DNA from 3 places in the Streptomyces sp. E-08 genome. Region 3 is predicted to be linked to each of the others. Evidence: predicted binding sites of a transcription regulator. Region 3 holds the regulator's gene; each other region holds the start of a gene.
What was found. Region 3 encodes HrcA, which represses chaperone genes, less so after heat shock. Its sites were predicted from a motif close to TTNGCACTCNGNNNNNCNGAGTGCNAA; they were not measured.
Positions count from the first base shown of each region.

Region 1: the regulator HrcA is predicted to act here: its motif matches at 1,987-2,013, upstream of groES (co-chaperone GroES).
Region 2: the regulator HrcA is predicted to act here: its motif matches at 2,899-2,925, upstream of groL (chaperonin GroEL).

Region 1 covers NZ_CP183971.1:5,123,313-5,129,135, forward strand. Annotated here, with positions in the region: gene ACN9MM_RS23800 (THUMP-like domain-containing protein) at 1-664, opposite strand, end outside; gene ACN9MM_RS23805 (polysaccharide deacetylase family protein) at 765-1,715, shown strand; gene ACN9MM_RS23810 (hypothetical protein) at 1,712-1,966, shown strand; gene groES (co-chaperone GroES) at 2,113-2,421, shown strand; gene groL (chaperonin GroEL) at 2,541-4,169, shown strand; gene ACN9MM_RS23825 (ester cyclase) at 4,308-5,006, opposite strand; gene ACN9MM_RS23830 (hydroxyacid dehydrogenase) at 5,058-5,823, opposite strand, start outside.
Region 2 covers NZ_CP183971.1:4,710,363-4,716,185, reverse strand. Annotated here, with positions in the region: gene ACN9MM_RS21775 (hypothetical protein) at 1-1,000, shown strand, start outside; gene groL (chaperonin GroEL) at 1,106-2,734, opposite strand; gene ACN9MM_RS21765 (cold-shock protein) at 3,043-3,246, opposite strand; gene ACN9MM_RS21760 (MoaD/ThiS family protein) at 3,635-3,913, opposite strand; gene thrC (threonine synthase) at 3,952-5,259, opposite strand; SAM riboswitch class I at 5,253-5,399, opposite strand; gene ACN9MM_RS21750 (glucosyl-3-phosphoglycerate synthase) at 5,549-5,823, shown strand, end outside.
Region 3 covers NZ_CP183971.1:2,893,520-2,899,342, forward strand. Annotated here, with positions in the region: gene ACN9MM_RS13245 (16S rRNA (uracil(1498)-N(3))-methyltransferase) at 1-494, opposite strand, end outside; gene ACN9MM_RS13250 (nitronate monooxygenase) at 491-1,573, opposite strand; gene dnaJ (molecular chaperone DnaJ) at 1,653-2,789, opposite strand; gene hrcA (heat-inducible transcriptional repressor HrcA) at 2,790-3,809, opposite strand; gene ACN9MM_RS13265 (MBL fold metallo-hydrolase) at 3,958-4,686, shown strand; gene ACN9MM_RS13270 (DUF3097 domain-containing protein) at 4,697-5,500, shown strand; gene hemW (radical SAM family heme chaperone HemW) at 5,629-5,823, opposite strand, start outside.

The DNA of each region.
Region 1 (5,823 bases), 2.2 Mb from region 3:
CCTCGGGCACCGCCTCGTGCGGGATGCCGGGCGCCACCTTCAGCGCGGCGTGCGGGGCCTTGCGGGCCGCCTCGATCGCCCAGGACAGCGGCGGGGAGTACGCCTCGGGGTCGAAGATCCTGCCCCGGCCGCCGCGCCGCGCCGGGTCGACGAAGACCGCTTCGTACGGGCTCGTGTCGATCTCGGTCACGTCCGCGCACCTCACCTCGATCAGCTCCGCCAGGCCGAGGGCGGCCGCGTTGGCCCGGACGGTCTCGGCGGTCAGCGGATCCCGGTCGACGGCGAGGACGGAGATCCCGGCGCGGGCGAGGGCGATCGCGTCGCCGCCGATCCCGGAGCACAGGTCCGCGACGCTGCCGACGCCCAGCGCCTTCAGCCGGGCCGCCCGGTAGGTGCCGACGGAGGCGCGGGTCGACTGCTCGACGCCGTGGGGCGTGAAGTACATCCGGTACGCGTCCTCGGCGCCGAACTTCGCCACCGCCCGCTGCCGCAGCCGTGCCTGGCCGAGGGCGGCGGTGACGAGCTCGGCGGGGTGGTCGCGGCGCAGCCGGGAGGCGACCGCCAGCTCCTGCGCGGGGTCGTAGTCGCGCAGGGCGGCGAGGAGCGTCTGCCCCTCGGGGGCGAGCAGGGCGGCGAAGGAGGCGAGGTCGTTCACCCGTCCCATTCTGGGCCCTGGGAGGCAGTGGGCCGGCCGGGGGACGGTGGGCGCGGTACGGCGGTGTCGCGGCCCGGAAGGGGTTGTCGCGCTGACAGGATGCGGCGCCATGCAGCTCGTACGACAAAAGGACCAGATGATGGCACAAGGCGTGCACCGCTCCCGCCGGACGCTCGGGGCGGCGCTCGCCGTGGCCGCCCTCGCCTCCGCCGCCACGGCCTGCTCCGGCGGCGCCGAACCCCCGCGCGTCGCCCCCGCGCCCGCCCCCGCCGCCGGACAGCAGGCCCCGGGCGCGGCCGGCGCCCTGAACGCGTACGTCGAGAAGGTCCGCGCACAGCGGGCCGCCCGCGTGCTCGCCGCCAAGAAGTGGGGCCTCGCGAAACCCCCGCTCGAAGCGCCCGCCCCGCCCGCGGTCAAACCGAGGATCACCACGCGCAAGGGCTTCGAGACCGACGGCGAGGGACTCCCGCCCGTCTTCACCACCGTGCCGACCAAGGAGAAGATCGTCTTCCTGACGATCGACGACGGCGCCGAGAAGGACCCCGAGCTGCTGCGGATGATGAAGGAGCTGCGGATCCCCTACAGCGCCTTCCTCAGCGACTACGTCGTCAACGACGACTACGGCTACTTCGCGAAGATGCAGAAGTCGCAGGAGTCCGGGATCTCCCTGAACAACCACACGCTCCACCACCGCTACCTTCCCGCCCTCTCGTACGGCACGCAGAAGCGCGAGATCTGCGGCATGCAGGACATCATCGAGAAGCGGTTCGGCAAGCGGCCCCGGCTCTTCCGCCCGCCCTACGGCAACTACAACGAGGACACCCTGCGCGCCGCGCAGTCCTGCGGCGTCAAGGCGGTCCCGCTCTGGTCCGCCGAGGCCTTCCCCGACCACATGGAGTGGCGCGAGTGGGACCAGGACCTGCACCCCGGCGACATCGTGCTCACCCACTTCCGCGGCAAGGCGGACTGGAAGGGCACCATGCCCGACATGATCCGCCGGGTGATGAACGTGATCACGTCCAAGGGGTACGCGGTCGCGAAGCTCGAGGACTACGTGTGAGAGCCCGGGGGCGGCTCTGGGCCGCCGCGCTGACCGTGACGGGCACCCTCCTCGTCCTCACCGCCTGCGCCTCGTCCGTCGACCCGATCGAACGGCTCGGCCGGAAGGCGGCGGAACGGGTGAGCCCCCGGGCCGAGCCGGGCGAGCCCGTACGGGCGGCGGTGGACGCGAAGACCTGCGCGGGGGTGGGAGCGCCCCGTACGGTCACGCCACAGAGCGAGGAATTGGCACTCCGCTTGACCGAGTGCTAATCGCGGTCATAGTCTCGGCTCTGGCACTCCCCACTGGAGAGTGCCAACACAGCGACGGGCAGGTCCGGCACCCGCGACGACGGATCCACCTGGTCGCCACCTCAGACAGTTAACCCCGTGAGATCTCCGAAGGGGGAGGTCGGATCGTGACGACCACCAGCTCCAAGGTTGCCATCAAGCCGCTCGAGGACCGCATTGTGGTCCAGCCGCTCGACGCCGAGCAGACCACCGCCTCTGGCCTGGTCATTCCGGACACCGCCAAGGAGAAGCCCCAGGAGGGCGTCGTCCTGGCCGTGGGCCCGGGCCGCTTCGAGAACGGCGAGCGTCTGCCGCTCGACGTCAAGACCGGCGACATCGTGCTGTACAGCAAGTACGGCGGCACCGAGGTGAAGTACAACGGCGAGGAGTACCTCGTCCTCTCGGCTCGCGACGTGCTCGCGATCGTCGAGAAGTAATTCACCGAAGTACCGAAGTACCTGAAGCAGATGCTTTGAGCTGCGCCCCGAGGCCCCTTTCCCAGGCGCCCCGGGGCGCGGTTCGTTCCACCCGATTCCGAGAGGGCTGAACCGCTCCCATGGCGAAGATCCTGAAGTTCGACGAGGACGCCCGTCGCGCCCTTGAGCGCGGCGTCAACAAGCTTGCCGACACGGTGAAGGTGACGATCGGCCCCAAGGGCCGCAACGTCGTCATCGACAAGAAGTTCGGCGCCCCCACCATCACCAACGACGGTGTCACGATCGCCCGCGAGGTCGAGATCGAGGACCCGTACGAGAACCTCGGCGCCCAGCTGGTGAAGGAGGTGGCGACCAAGACCAACGACATCGCGGGTGACGGCACCACCACCGCCACCGTGCTCGCCCAGGCCCTGGTCCGCGAGGGTCTGCGCAACGTCGCCGCCGGCGCCTCCCCGGCCGCCCTGAAGAAGGGCATCGACGCCGCCGTCAAGGCCGTCTCCGACGAGCTGCTCGCCACCGCGCGCCCGATCGAGGACAAGTCCGACATCGCCGCCGTCGCCGCGCTCTCCGCGCAGGACCAGCAGGTCGGCGAGCTCATCGCCGAGGCGATGGACAAGGTCGGCAAGGACGGTGTCATCACCGTCGAGGAGTCCAACACCTTCGGCCTGGAGCTCGACTTCACCGAGGGCATGGCCTTCGACAAGGGCTACCTGTCCCCCTACATGGTGACCGACCAGGAGCGTATGGAGGCCGTCCTCGACGACCCGTACATCCTGATCAACCAGGGCAAGATCTCCTCGATCCAGGACCTGCTGCCCATTCTGGAGAAGGTCATCCAGGCCGGCGCCGGCAAGCCGCTGCTGATCATCGCCGAGGACGTCGAGGGCGAGGCGCTCTCCACCCTCGTCGTCAACAAGATCCGTGGCACCTTCAACGCCGTGGCCGTCAAGGCCCCCGGCTTCGGTGACCGCCGCAAGGCCATGCTCGGCGACATCGCCACCCTCACCGGTGCGACCGTCATCGCCGAGGAGGTCGGCCTCAAGCTCGACCAGGCCGGTCTGGACGTGCTGGGCACCGCCCGCCGCGTGACGATCACCAAGGACGACACCACCATCGTCGACGGTGGCGGCAACTCCGAGGAGGTCGCGGGCCGCGTCAACCAGATCAAGGCCGAGATCGAGTCCACGGACTCCGACTGGGACCGCGAGAAGCTCCAGGAGCGCCTCGCGAAGCTCGCCGGCGGCGTGTGCGTCATCAAGGTCGGCGCCGCCACCGAGGTGGAGCTGAAGGAGAAGAAGCACCGTCTGGAGGACGCCATCTCCGCGACCCGCGCCGCGGTCGAGGAGGGCATCGTCTCCGGTGGTGGCTCCGCGCTCGTCCACGCCGTCAAGGTCCTCGAGGGCAACCTCGACAAGACCGGCGACGAGGCCACCGGTGTCGCGGTCGTCCGCCGCGCCGCCGTCGAGCCGCTGCGCTGGATCGCCGAGAACGCCGGCCTCGAGGGCTACGTCATCACCTCGAAGGTGGCGGAGCTCGACAAGGGCCAGGGCTTCAACGCCGCGACCGGCGAGTACGGCGACCTGGTCAAGGCCGGCGTCATCGACCCGGTGAAGGTGACGCGCTCCGCCCTGGAGAACGCCGCCTCGATCGCCTCCCTCCTCCTCACCACCGAGACCCTCGTGGTGGAGAAGAAGGAAGAGGAGCCGGCGGACCACGGCCACGGCCACGGTCACGGCCACTCCCACTGAGGCAGCTGACTGATCGTTGAGGCCCGGTGCCCCCGTCGCGGGGGCACCGGGCCTCGGTGTCTTCTCCTGCAGGTGCTCGTCTCGTGAGGGTCCGTCTCGTGAGGGTCTCCTCCGGGAGGTGCCGTCTCGTGAGGCCCCTCAGGCCTCCACGGCTCCGAGCTGCCCCATGAGCCCGAGCATGTCGTACATCCACCAGCCCTCGACGGCCTTGCCGTCCTCCCGGAAGCGCTGGACGAGCATCCCGGCCATGCCCACCTCCATCCCCGTGGGCTGGAGCCCCATGAAGTCGCCGACGTGGGTGCCGTTCCAGGTCCAGCGGGTGCAGACCCGGTCGCCGTCGGCGATCTGGTCCTCGACGGTGAACGTGAAGTCGAAGGCGGCCCGCCACATCTCGGCCTGGCGCCGCACCGCGTCCATGCCGACCGAGTCGGCCGGGTTGGTCGGGTCGTGGTCGTGGTACCCCTCGGCCAGCACCTCGTCGAGCGGCGCGAGCTCCCCGGGGGCCGAGACCAGCTCGAAGAAGCGGCGGGACGCCGCCTTGTACATCTGCTCGTCCCGGACCACGTCCAGATCGGTGAAGGTCGGCATCTCGTCACAGAGCGCGACCATCTCCCGGAAGATCCGGTCGGTCTCGGGGAGCTGAGAGTTCCGCATCGCCACGTCGTACGAGGGGAACTCGACGATCTCCACGACGTGCGAGGCGTCGGAACGGTCCTTGCCGACGATGCTGTGCGTCGCGGTCCGCTTGCCCTTGGTCTGCTCGACCCACTGGTCCATGAGCCGGTTCAGGTCCTCCACCCGGCTCGTCCTGCAGTCGATGATCTGCACGAATGTCATGACGCCTCCCGACCCAGGTAGGACCTCTCCAGTCTAGGTGGGATGGACCGGTCAGGCCGATCGTGTCAGGTCCGACGCCCGGACCTCCTCCGCGAACGGCTCCCCCCTGCCGTAGCGCGCCACCTCGTCCAGCGCCTGGTCCGCCATGCGGTGGAGCTCGTTGCCCAGCGAGCCGGCGACGTGCGGGGTGAGCAGGACGTTCGGGAGGGTGTAGAGGGGGGAGTCCGGGGGCGGGAGCTCCGGGTCCGTCACGTCGAGGATCGCGTGGATGCGGCCCGAGACGAGATGGGGGAGGAGCGCCGTCTCGTCGACGAGGGAGCCCCGGGCCGTGTTGATCAGGGTCACGCCGTCCGGCATCGCCGCCAGCTGCGCCGCGCCGATCATGCGGTACGTGGAAGGGAGTTGGGGCGCGTGGACCGAGATGACCGTGCTGCGGGCGCACAGTTCGTCGAGGCCGACGAGCTCCACGCCGGGCGGCGGGACGTCGACGTACGGGTCGTACAGCAGGATCTCGACGTCGAAGGGGCGCAGCAGGTCGACGACCCGGCGGCCGATGCGCGAGGCGCCGACGATGCCGATGGTGCGGCGGTAGTTGCCCCAGGTGGTGGACTCCTCCAGCCAGGCGTGGTCGGTGCGCAGTTCGCCGTACCGCTGGGCCGAGCGCAGGACCCGCTTCCCGGCGAAGAGGATCGCGGCGAGCGTGTACTCGGCGACCGGCAGCGCGTTGGCCGCGGCGGCCGAGGTGACGCGCAGGCCGCGCTCCCAGCAGGCGTCGGTGACGTGGTGCTTGACGGAGCCGGCCGCGTGGACGACGGCG
Region 2 (5,823 bases), 1.8 Mb from region 3:
CGGCACCGGTGACTCCTTCACCGCCTCGTTCGCCGAGGACAGCGCCGAGGTGCACGGCAGCGTCAGCGCCTCGCGGCAGGTCTGGGAGTACAAGCCGCTCCGCGCGACGGCCACCGCCGCCGCCGACCGGAAGCGGGCGCTCACCGGCGAGACCGTCACCGTGACCGGACGCCTCACCGACCCGGCCGCCGCGGGCGCGCCGCTCGCCGACCAGCCCGTCCGCGTGGCCTTCGGTCCGCAGATCAGAACCCTGCGCACGGGCGCGGACGGCCGGTTCACCGCGAAGCTCCTCGCCACGGCCGGCTCCGGCCAGTACGAGTGGGAGGTCACCTCGGGCGACCCGTTCCTGAGCTTCGACCGGCTCTCGGGCCCGCTCGCCGTCCCCCTGGAGTCCCGCCTCGACCTCCGCGGCGCGTCGCTGTCCGCCGACGGCACGCTCTCGGTGTCCCTCGAACTCCGCGCGCGGTACGCGCCGGACATCTCCATGTCCCAGCAGAACGTGCAGCTGGAGCAGTCCGTCGACGGCGGCTGGAAGCGCGTCCCGCTCCGGGAGACGTCGCTGTCCTGGGAGCGGATCTCGCTCCTTGCGAAGGGCAGCCGGGGCGGCTGGTTCCGGGTCCGTCACCTGACGACCGACGAGCTCGCCGGGGTCACCTCGCCCTCCTTCCGGCTCGTCCGCAACGACACCCGGATCGTCTCGCTGAACGCGGGTCCCGAGCCCGTCGCCAAGAACGGGTACGTGACCGTCACCGGCGGGCTCCAGCACTACTGGGACGGCGCCTGGCGTGCGTACGGGAACGCGCCGGTGGTGCTGCAGTTCCAGCCGAAGGGCTCGCGGACCTGGAACACCGTGGCCTCCGGCCGCTCCGGCTCCACCGGCAAGGTCTCCCTCAGGGCGAAGGCGGGCGCCGACGGCTCCTGGCGGATCCACTGCTTCGGTGACTACCGGCACTTCAACTCCCCGGCCTCGGCCGGCGGGGACTACGTCGACGTGCGCTGAGCCCGTCCCGTGAAACGCCCGAGGGCGGCACCCCCTGGTGGGGGTGCCGCCCTCGTTCGCGTGCGCGAGCTGCGCGTTCAGCGATGAACCACCGATCCGTCAGGATCAGAAGTCCATGTCACCGCCCGGCATGCCGCCGCCGGCCGGCGCGGCGGCCTTCTCCGGCTTGTCGGCGATGACGGCCTCGGTGGTGAGGAACAGCGCGGCGATCGACGCGGCGTTCTGCAGCGCGGAGCGCGTGACCTTCGCCGGGTCGATGATGCCCTCGGCGATGAGGTCGACGTACTCGTTGGTCGCGGCGTTCAGGCCGTGGCCGACGGGCAGGTTGCGGACCTTCTCCGCCACGACGCCGCCCTCGAGGCCGGCGTTGACGGCGATCTGCTTCAGCGGGGCCTCGAGGGCCAGCTTGACGATGTTGGCACCGGTGGCCTCGTCGCCCGCCAGGTCGGCCTCGAGCTTCTCGAAGACGCTCGACGCCTGGAGCAGGGCCACGCCACCGCCGGCGACGATGCCCTCCTCGACGGCCGCCTTCGCGTTGCGAACGGCGTCCTCGATGCGGTGCTTGCGCTCCTTGAGCTCGACCTCGGTCGCGGCACCGGCCTTGATGACGGCCACGCCGCCGGCCAGCTTCGCGAGGCGCTCCTGGAGCTTCTCGCGGTCGTAGTCCGAGTCGGAGTTCTCGATCTCGGCGCGGATCTGGTTCACGCGACCGGCGACCTGCTCGCTGTCACCGGCACCGTCGACGATGGTGGTCTCGTCCTTGGTGATGACGACCTTGCGGGCGCGGCCGAGCAGGTCCAGGCCCGCGTTCTCGAGCTTGAGGCCGACCTCCTCGGAGATGACCGTGCCGCCCGTGAGGATGGCGATGTCGTTCAGCATGGCCTTGCGGCGGTCGCCGAAGCCCGGGGCCTTGACCGCGACGGACTTGAAGGTGCCGCGGATCTTGTTGACGACCAGGGTCGACAGGGCCTCGCCCTCGACGTCCTCGGCGATGATCAGCAGCGGCTTGCCCGACTGCATGACCTTCTCCAGGAGCGGAAGGAGGTCCTTCACGGAGGAGATCTTGGAGTTGACGATCAGGAGGTACGGGTCGTCGAGCGACGACTCCATGCGCTCCATGTCGGTGGCGAAGTACGCCGAGATGTAGCCCTTGTCGAAGCGCATGCCCTCGGTGAGCTCCAGCTCCAGACCGAAGGTCTGGGACTCCTCGACGGTGATGACGCCTTCCTTGCCGACCTTGTCCATCGCCTCGGCGATGAGCTCGCCGATCTGGGTGTCGGCGGCGGAGATGGAGGCCGTGGAAGCGATCTGCTCCTTGGTCTCGACATCCTTCGCCTGCTCGAGCAGGGCGCCGGAGACGGCCTCGACGGCCTTCTCGATACCGCGCTTGAGGGCCATCGGGTTGGCACCGGCGGCGACGTTGCGGAGGCCCTCGCGGACGAGCGCCTGGGCGAGAACGGTGGCGGTGGTCGTACCGTCGCCGGCGACGTCGTCCGTCTTCTTGGCGACTTCCTTGACCAGCTCGGCGCCGATCTTCTCGTACGGGTCCTCGAGCTCGATCTCCTTGGCGATGGAGACACCATCGTTGGTGATCGTGGGGGCGCCCCACTTCTTCTCGAGGACGACGTTGCGGCCCTTCGGGCCGAGGGTGACCTTGACGGCGTCAGCGAGCTGGTTCATGCCGCGCTCGAGACCGCGCCGGGCCTCCTCGTCGAACGCGATGATCTTGGCCATGTGAAGTGGTCCTCCCGGACATGGGGTGGATAACGCTCCAGGACCGCGCCGACGCCCGCGACGGACGGCCTGCGTGCCCGGCGGTTCCTTGCCCCACCTGGCCGCGGGCCTCGTCTGCCCGATCCTCGTAAGCACTCTCACCTTCCGAGTGCTAACGCCAATGATTAGCACTCGACCCATGCGAGTGCAAGCGACTCTCGTGGATCGGGCACCTCGCGGACGAGGTTCGGGAACGCACGAGGGGTCCGCATCCCCTCAGGGATGCGGACCCCTCGACGGCGTTGCGTCGGTGGCCGATCGCGCCGCGCTCAGACGGCGAGCTTGACCATGTCCGCCTGCGGACCCTTCTGGCCCTGCGAGATCTCGAACTCGACCCGCTGGCCCTCTTCGAGGCTGCGGTAGCCATCCATCTGGATCGCGCTGTAGTGGACGAAAACATCCGCACCACCGTCTACCGCGATGAAGCCGTAGCCCTTCTCCGCGTTGAACCACTTGACGGTGCCCTGAGCCATGCCTAACTCCCCTATTACTGGCCCTTGCGCGGGACCCGCACCTCGCGGACCCGGGTCAGACCCTGCGCCGGAACGCGTCGACCGCCGCTGAATGTATCTGCCCAACTGCCCTCTGCAACAGGTCATTCGACCGAGAATTCTGGGCGTCCCGGAAAGGGGAATTGGGGATAATCCCCGGAATTACGGGGCAAGTCGGGCCCGGCAAAGCGCGCAGAACGTACACAACGCGCAGGCACTTTGGCTGCTTCTTGTCGTGCGGGGACGCATTCTCATATGCGGCCGGCATGAGCAGCGGAGGGGACTTCCCCAACTCTACCTCGCTCAACCATGCAGAATTGCCCCCTCCGCTTATCGCGCGGAAGGGGCAATTCGTACCGACGGGTAAGGCTCAGCAGCCTCCGGCGACGGCCGGGATGATCGAGACGCCCGCGCCGGCCGGGGTGGCCGTCTCCAGGCCCTGCTCGAAGCGCACGTCGTCGTCGTTGACGTAGACGTTGACGAAGCGGCGCAGCTTGCCCTGGTCGTCCAGGACGCGGGCGGCGATGCCCGTGTGGTTCTTCTCCAGGTCCGCGATGACCTCGGCGAGGGTCGCGCCCTCGGCCTGGACCTCGGACTGCCCGCCCGTGTAGGTGCGGAGGATGGTGGGGATGCGGACGTTCACGGCCATGTCTTCGGAACCTTTCGGTGGGCCAGGAGGGGACGGACTCAGACGGCCAGGCCGGCGTCGCGGAACGCCTCCAGGCTCGGGCGGATGGTGACGGTCGCCTGAGAGGTGTCGGCCACCGCGTCCAGGGTCTTGAGTCCGTCGCCGGTGTTGAGGACGACGGTGGTGAGGTCCGGGTCGATGAGACCGGCCTCGACGAGCTTCTTGGTGACGCCGACGGTCACGCCGCCCGCGGTCTCCGCGAAGATGCCCTCGGTGCGGGCGAGGATCTTGATGGCCTCGACGACCTGCTCGTCGTTCACGTCCTCCACGGCGCCGCCGGTGCGGCGGGCGATGTCGAGGACGTACGGGCCGTCGGCCGGGTTGCCGATCGCGAGCGACTTGGCGATCGTGTTCGGCTTCTGCGGGCGGACGACGTCGTGACCGGCCTTGAAGGCGGCGGAGACCGGGGAGCAGCCCTCGGCCTGGGCGCCGAAGATCTTGTACGGCTTGTCCTCGACGAGGCCCAGCTTGATGAGCTCCTGCAGGCCCTTGTCGATCTTGGTGAGCTGGGAGCCGGAGGCGATCGGGATGACGAGCTGGTCGGGGATGACCCAGCCGAGCTGCTCGCAGATCTCGTACGCGAGCGTCTTGGAGCCCTCGCCGTAGTACGGGCGGAGGTTGACGTTCACGAAGCCCCAGCCCTCGCCGAGCGGGTCGCCGATGAGCTCGGAGCAGAAGCGGTTGACGTCGTCGTAGTTGCCCTCGATGGCGACGAGGTCACCGCCGTAGACACCGGCCATGACGACCTTGCCCTGCTCCAGGTCGTGCGGGATGAACACGCAGGAGCGGAAGCCGGCGCGGGCGGCGGCGGCGCCGACGGCGCCGGCCAGGTTGCCGGTGGAGGAGCAGGAGAGGGTGGTGAAGCCGAAGGCGCGGGCGGCTTCGAGCGCCTGGGCGACGACCCGGTCCTTGAAGGAGTGGGTCGGGTTGCCGGAGTCGTCCTTGACGAAGAGCTTGCCGGGGGCGACGCCGATCGCGGCGGCGAGGTTGTCGGCCCGGACGAGCTTGGTCCAGCCGGGGTTCAGGTTCGGCTTCTCGGCGACGTCGGCGGGGACGGGCAGCAGCGGGGCGTAGCGCCAGATGTTGGCGGGGCCGGCCTCGATCTGCTTGCGCAGCGCCTCGGGGTCACCGGTGGGGAGGTCGTACGCGACTTCGAGCGGTCCGAAGCAGAGTTCGCAGGCGAAGATCGGGCCGAGCGGGAAGACTTCACCGCATTCGCGACAGGAAAGCCCGGACGCGGGACCGAGGTCGACGTTGGTGGGTGCGACGGTCTGAACAGCCATGGAGGCGAGGCCCTTTCTCCTCATCTTTCCCATGACGAATTTTTCGCCATGAGACGGATTTGGCACCTTCCCTAGTCGGGGACCTCGCTGGAGGACGAGACGAACCGACTGGAGGGTTGCCGGGGCTTCAACGGGCCGTTTCCCTCTGCCCCTCTGGATGAGCGGTATTCGATTGTGAAGCGCGGTGGACTTTCGTTCCTGCGCTCCGACGCGGGCGGCACCCCGACGTGCATCGGGCATCCGCGTTGTTCAAGACTGTAACCGAAGGCCCGGAACCCTGGACCGGCCGTCCGAACCGCGAGATGGAGATCACGTGCTGGAAGAGGTGGAGCGCTGGCTGGACCGGCGGTCCTGGTCCGTGGCGGACCGGCCGCTGGAGCGGATCCTCGCCGCCAAGCGGAACACGAGGGTCAGCGTCGTCCTGCCCGCGCTGAACGAGGAGGCGACGGTCGGGGACATCGTCTCCGTGATCCGGCGCGAGCTGATGACCGAGGCGGTGCCGCTCGTCGACGAGCTGGTGGTGATCGACTCGGGCTCCACGGACCGTACGGCGGAGGTGGCGGCGGCGGCCGGCGCGCGGGTGGTCGC
Region 3 (5,823 bases):
GCGCCCGCGAGGAGCGCGGCGACCTGCTTGGTCGACATGAGCTCGGCGACCTCGGGGAAGCGGGTGCGGCGGGACTGCTTGCCGGCCTCGCGCGCGGTGGAGCGCCACTTGGCGAGCGCCTTGAGCCCCCGGTCGCCCTTCCACTGGGTGATGCAGCGGGAGGCGGCCCAGGGCACGATCGCGTCCACGCCGGTCTCCGTCATGGTCTCGACGGCGAGTTCGCCGCGGTCGCCCTTGGGGAGGGCCTGGACGACCGTGATGCGGGGCTCCTCCTCGGGGTCCTCGTGGACCTCGTCGACCCGCACGGTGAGCTCGTCCCTGCCCTCGGCGGAGACCACGACGCACTCGGCCCAGCGGCCCCGCCCGTCGGCCAGCACGAGCTCCTCCCCGGCCCGCAGCCGCTTCACGGAGACGGCGTGCCGCCCCTCGGGCCCGTCCAGGAGGAAGCTCCCGGCACCGGGGACGGTGTCGACGACGAAGACGGGTGCGGTCATGAGGTGCTCCTGTGGGCGAGCCCGGAGAGGGCGGTGTCGAGTTCGGCGGCCAGCACCTCGACCAGCTGCCCGGCGGGGAGTTCGCGGGCGAGGCGGTGGCCCTGGCCGGCCCACAGGGCCATGCCCTGGGCGTCCCCGGCGGAGGCGGCGGCCTTGCGGAGCGGGGCGGTGAGGTGGTGGATCTCGGGGTAGGCGGCGGGGACGTACGGCCCGTGCTCGCGCATGAAGCGGTTGACTAGGCCGCGCGCCGGACGCCCGGAGAAGGCCCGGGTGAGGGCGGTCCGGGTGAACAGCGGGTCCGTCAGGGCCCGCTTGTGCAGCGGGTGGGCGCCCGACTCGGGGCAGCAGAGGAAGGCGGTGCCGAGCTGGGCGGCGTCGGCACCGGCGGCGAGGACGGCGGCGATCTGCGCGCCGCGCATGATCCCGCCGGCGGCGACGATCGGCAGCGCGACGGCCTCGCGGACCTGGGTGACGAGGGTGAGGAGCCCGGTGCCGGGGGCGCCTTCGTCGGCGGGGTCGTCGCGGTACGTGCCCTGGTGCCCGCCCGCCTCGACGCCCTGGACGCAGACGGCGTCGGCGCCGGCCCGCTCCGCGGCGAGGGCCTCGTCGGCGGAGGTGACGGTGACGAGCGTGTACGTACCGACGCGGTCGAAGGCGTGGAAGGTCTCGCGCGCGGGACAGCCGAAGGTGAAGGAGACGACGGGGACCGGGTCCTCCAGGAGGATGGCCAGCTTGGCGTCGTAGGCGTCGTCACGGCAGTCGTCCGCCTCGCCGAGCGGGGTGTCGTACCAGGTGGCCTCGCCGGCGAGCTGGTGGCGGTAGACCTCGACGGCGGCGGGGTCGGCGGGCCGCCCGTCCTGCGGCATGAAGAGGTTGACTCCGAAGGGGCGTGCGGTGAGCCCGCGCACCCGCTTGATCTCCTGGTACAGGCCTCCGGCCGTCTTGTACCCACCGGCGAGGAAGCCGAGCGCCCCGGCCTCGCAGACGGCTCCGACGAGCTCGGGAGAGGAGGCGCCACCCGCCATGGGGGCCTGCACGATCGGAAACCGAGAGAGATCGTTCAGTGCGGTGGTGGACATATGGGCATCGTGTCATGAGCGGGCCGAAGCAACGGAAAGGGGCGGCACCGGAGTGCCGCCCCTTCCCGTACGCACAGGCCTACCGCCCGTTGAACGCGTCCTTGAGCCTCGAGAACAGCCCCTGCTGCCCGGGCTGGAACTGGCCGGTCGGCCGTTCCTCGCCGCGCAGCTTGGCCAGTTCGCGCAGGAGGCGCTCCTGCTCCGCGTCGAGCTTGCCCGGGGTCTGCACCTCGACGTGCACGATCAGGTCGCCCCGGCCGTTGCCGCGCAGATGCGTGACGCCGCGGCCGTGCAGCGGGATCGACTGGCCGGACTGGGTGCCCGGACGGACGTCGATCTCCTCGAGGCCGTCGAGGGTCTGCAGCTGCACCTTGGTGCCGAGCGCGGCCGCCGTCATCGGGAGGGTGACCGTGCAGTGCAGGTCGTCGCCGCGCCGCTGGAAGGTCTCGTGCGGGGTCTCGTGGATCTCGACGTACAGGTCGCCGGCGGGGCCGCCGCCGGGGCCGACCTCGCCCTCGCCCGCGAGCTGGATCCGGGTGCCGTTGTCGACACCGGCCGGGATCTTGACCGTGAGGGTGCGGCGGGACCGGACCCGGCCGTCGCCCGCGCACTCGGGGCACGGGGTCGGGACGACGGTGCCGAAGCCCTGGCACTGCGGGCAGGGCCGGGAGGTCATGACCTGGCCCAGGAAGGACCGGGTGACCTGGGAGACCTCGCCGCGGCCGCGGCACATGTCACAGGTCTGGGCGGAGGTGCCGGGAGCGGCGCCCTCACCCGAACAGGTGGTGCAGACGACCGCCGTGTCGACCTGGATGTCCTTGGTCGTGCCGAAGGCCGCCTCGTTGAGGTCGATCTCCAGACGGATCATGGCGTCCTGGCCGCGGCGGGTCCGCGAGCGCGGTCCGCGCTGCGAGGCCGTGCCGAAGAAGGCGTCCATGATGTCGGAGAAGTTGCCGAAGCCACCGGCGCCGAAGCCGCCCGCGCCGCCTCCGCCGGAGGCCGAGAGCGGGTCGCCGCCGAGGTCGTAGACCTGCTTCTTCTGCGGGTCCGAGAGGACCTCGTAGGCGGCGTTGATCTCCTTGAAGCGTTCCTGCGTCTTCGGATCGGGATTCACATCCGGGTGCAGCTCGCGTGCGAGCCTCCGGAAGGCCTTCTTGATCTCGTCCTGGGAAGCGTCGCGGCGCACGCCGAGTACGGCGTAGTAGTCCGTGGCCACTTACGACTCCGCCAGGATCTGTCCGACGTAACGTGCCACTGCGCGTACCGCTCCCATCGTTCCGGGGTAGTCCATGCGGGTCGGTCCGACCACGCCGAGTTTGGCGACTGCCTCGCCGCCCGAACCGTAGCCGACCGAGACGACGGACGTGGAGCTCAGCCCCTCGTGGGCGTTCTCGTGCCCGATGCGTACGGTCATGCCCGATTCCTTGGCCTCGCCGAGCAGCTTGAGGAGCACGACCTGCTCCTCCAGAGCCTCAAGGACGGGCCTGATCATCAGGGGGAAGTCGTGTCCGAAGCGGGTGAGATTGGCGGTGCCGCCGATCATCAGCCGCTCCTCGTGCTCCTCGACGAGGGTTTCGAGGAGGGTCGCAAGCACGGTCGAGACCGTGGCGCGGTCCTCGGGCTCCTCGAAGGACTCGGGGAGGTCCTGCACCAGCTGCGGCACGTCGGCGAACCGGCGGCCGACGACCCGGCTGTTGAGCCGGGCCCGGAGGTCGGCGAGCGAGGTCTCGCCGAAGGGTGCGCCGCAGTCGACGACCCGCTGCTCGACCCGGCCCGTGTCGGTGATGAGGACGAGCATCAGGCGGGCGGGGGCCAGCGAGAGCAGTTCCACGTGCCGGACGGTCGAACGGGTCAGCGAGGGGTACTGGACGACGGCGACCTGGCGGGTCAGCTGCGCGAGCAGCCGGACCGTGCGGCCCACGACGTCGTCGAGGTCGACGGCGCCGTCGAGGAAGTTGTGGATGGCCCGCCGCTCGGGCGTCGACAGCGGCTTGACGCCGGCGAGCCGGTCGACGAAGAGGCGGTAGCCCTTGTCGGTCGGGATGCGGCCGGCGCTGGTGTGGGGCTGGGCGATGAAGCCCTCCTCCTCCAGGACGGCCATGTCGTTGCGCACGGTGGCGGGGGACACGCCGAGCTTGTGGCGCTCGGTGAGCGCCTTGGAGCCGACGGGCTCCTCCGTCCCGACGTAGTCCTGGACGATGGCGCGCAGGACCTCGAGTCTGCGTTCGCTGAGCATCGTGCGCACCTCCAGCTGTCGTCGTCGTTCCGGTTGCTCCGCTTTTGGCACTCGACCTGTCCGAGTGCCAGCGATCCCCCGGCCAGTGTACGGCGGCGGACATCGCTCCTGGCAAGGAGGCGGCGCCCGCACCCGTTAGCGTCGCCCCATGGACATCGATTGGGAAGCGCACGGATGGGAGCGGCTCGCGGACGGGGTGGGCCGGCGGCGGCTGCCGGTCTGGGACGCCACGGTCGGACTGGTCCTGGGCTCACGGGCGGTGCTGCTGTACGACACGGGGGCCTCGCTCACGGAGGGCGCCGAGCTGCGGGCGCAGATCTCGGCGCTCACGGGCGGCCGGAAGGTGACGCACATCGCACTCAGCCACCCGCATTTCGACCACGTTCTCGGCACGGCGGTCTTCGCGGGTGCGGAGGTCTTCGGCGCGGTGGGCTCGGACGACCTCCTGGGCGGGGCGCGGGCCCGGGAGGAGCTGCGCACGGACGCGGTCGGGCAGGGACTGGACGCGGAGGCGGCGGAGGCGGCGGCGGACGTCCTGGTGGCCCCGCGGCACGTGGTCTCGGGCGAGTGGACGCTCGACCTGGGCGACCGCCAGGTCCTCCTGGCGAACGTGGGCCCCGGCCACTCGGGCCACGACCTGGCGCTCTGCGTCCCGGGGGCGCGCGAGGTCGTCTTCTGCGGCGACCTGGTGGAGGAGTCGGGCGAGCCGCAGGCGGGCCCGGACGCGATCCCGTCCCGCTGGCCCGACGCCCTGGACCGGCTGCTGGCCCTGGGCGGCGAGGAGGCGGCGTACGTACCGGGGCACGGCGCTGTGGTGGACGCCACGTTCGTGAGGGCGCAGCGCGATGAACTGGCACGCCGCTTCGAGGTGTCATAACGTCGCGCAAATGCGCAGCTACAACCCGGACCTGACGCCCCCTTGGAAGAAGTCGGCGCCCGTCCCGGAGGTCCCGGCCGACCCCGACCTCGTGGTCGAGGAGGTCTCGACGGGCTTCTGCGGGGCGGTGATCCGCTGCGAGGCGGGCACGGTGACCCTGGAGGACCGCTTCGGCAAGCACCGGGTCTTCCCGCTGGAACCGCGCGGATTCCTCCTGGAGGGCAGGGTCGTGACGCTGGTGCGGCCGGTCTCGGCTCCGGCACGCCCCACCCGTACGGCCTCGGGCTCGGTCGCCGTGCCGGGCGCACGCGCGCGCGTGGCGCGGGCGGGCCGGATCTACGTCGAGGGCCGCCACGACGCGGAGCTGGTGGAGCGGGTCTGGGGCGACGACCTGCGCATCGAGGGCGTGGTCGTGGAGTACCTGGAGGGCGTCGACGACCTGCCCGCGATCGTCGCGGAGTTCGGCCCGGGGCCGGACGCCCGGCTCGGCGTCCTGGTGGACCACCTGGTGCCGGGCTCGAAGGAGTCGCGGATCGCCGCGCAGGTGACCTCCCCCGACGTCCTGGTGGTCGGCCACCCGTACATCGACGTCTGGGAGGCGGTGAAGCCGTCCGCGCTGGGCATCCCGGCCTGGCCGGCGGTCCCGCGCGGCCAGGACTGGAAGACGGGCGTCTGCCGCGCGCTCGGCTGGCCCTCGGACAACACGGGCGCGGTCTGGCAGGCGATCCTCAGGCGCGTGACGTCCTACAAGGACCTGGAGCCGGAGCTGCTGGGCCGGGTGGAAGAGCTGATCGACTTCGTGACGGCGCCCTAGCCGGCACCCGCTCGGGCCTGCACCCGCAGCTCGCGCCCGCACGGGCCGCCGCCCACTGCCGTGTGGGCGATCGTCCCTCTGGGGGAGGAACGATTGCCCACGACGGCACCGGCGGAGGCGCCGCGCCGTCAGTCCACCAGGTCCCGCACCACCGCGTCCGCGAGCAGTCGGCCCCGCAGGGTCAGGACGGCGCGCCCCGCCTCGTACGACTCGGGGTCGAGCAGACCGTCCCCCAGGGCCTTGCGCGACGCCGCCAGCCCCGCGGGCTTGAGGATCGACAGTTCGACGCCCTCGCGCAGCCGCAGTTCGAGCAGGATCCGCTC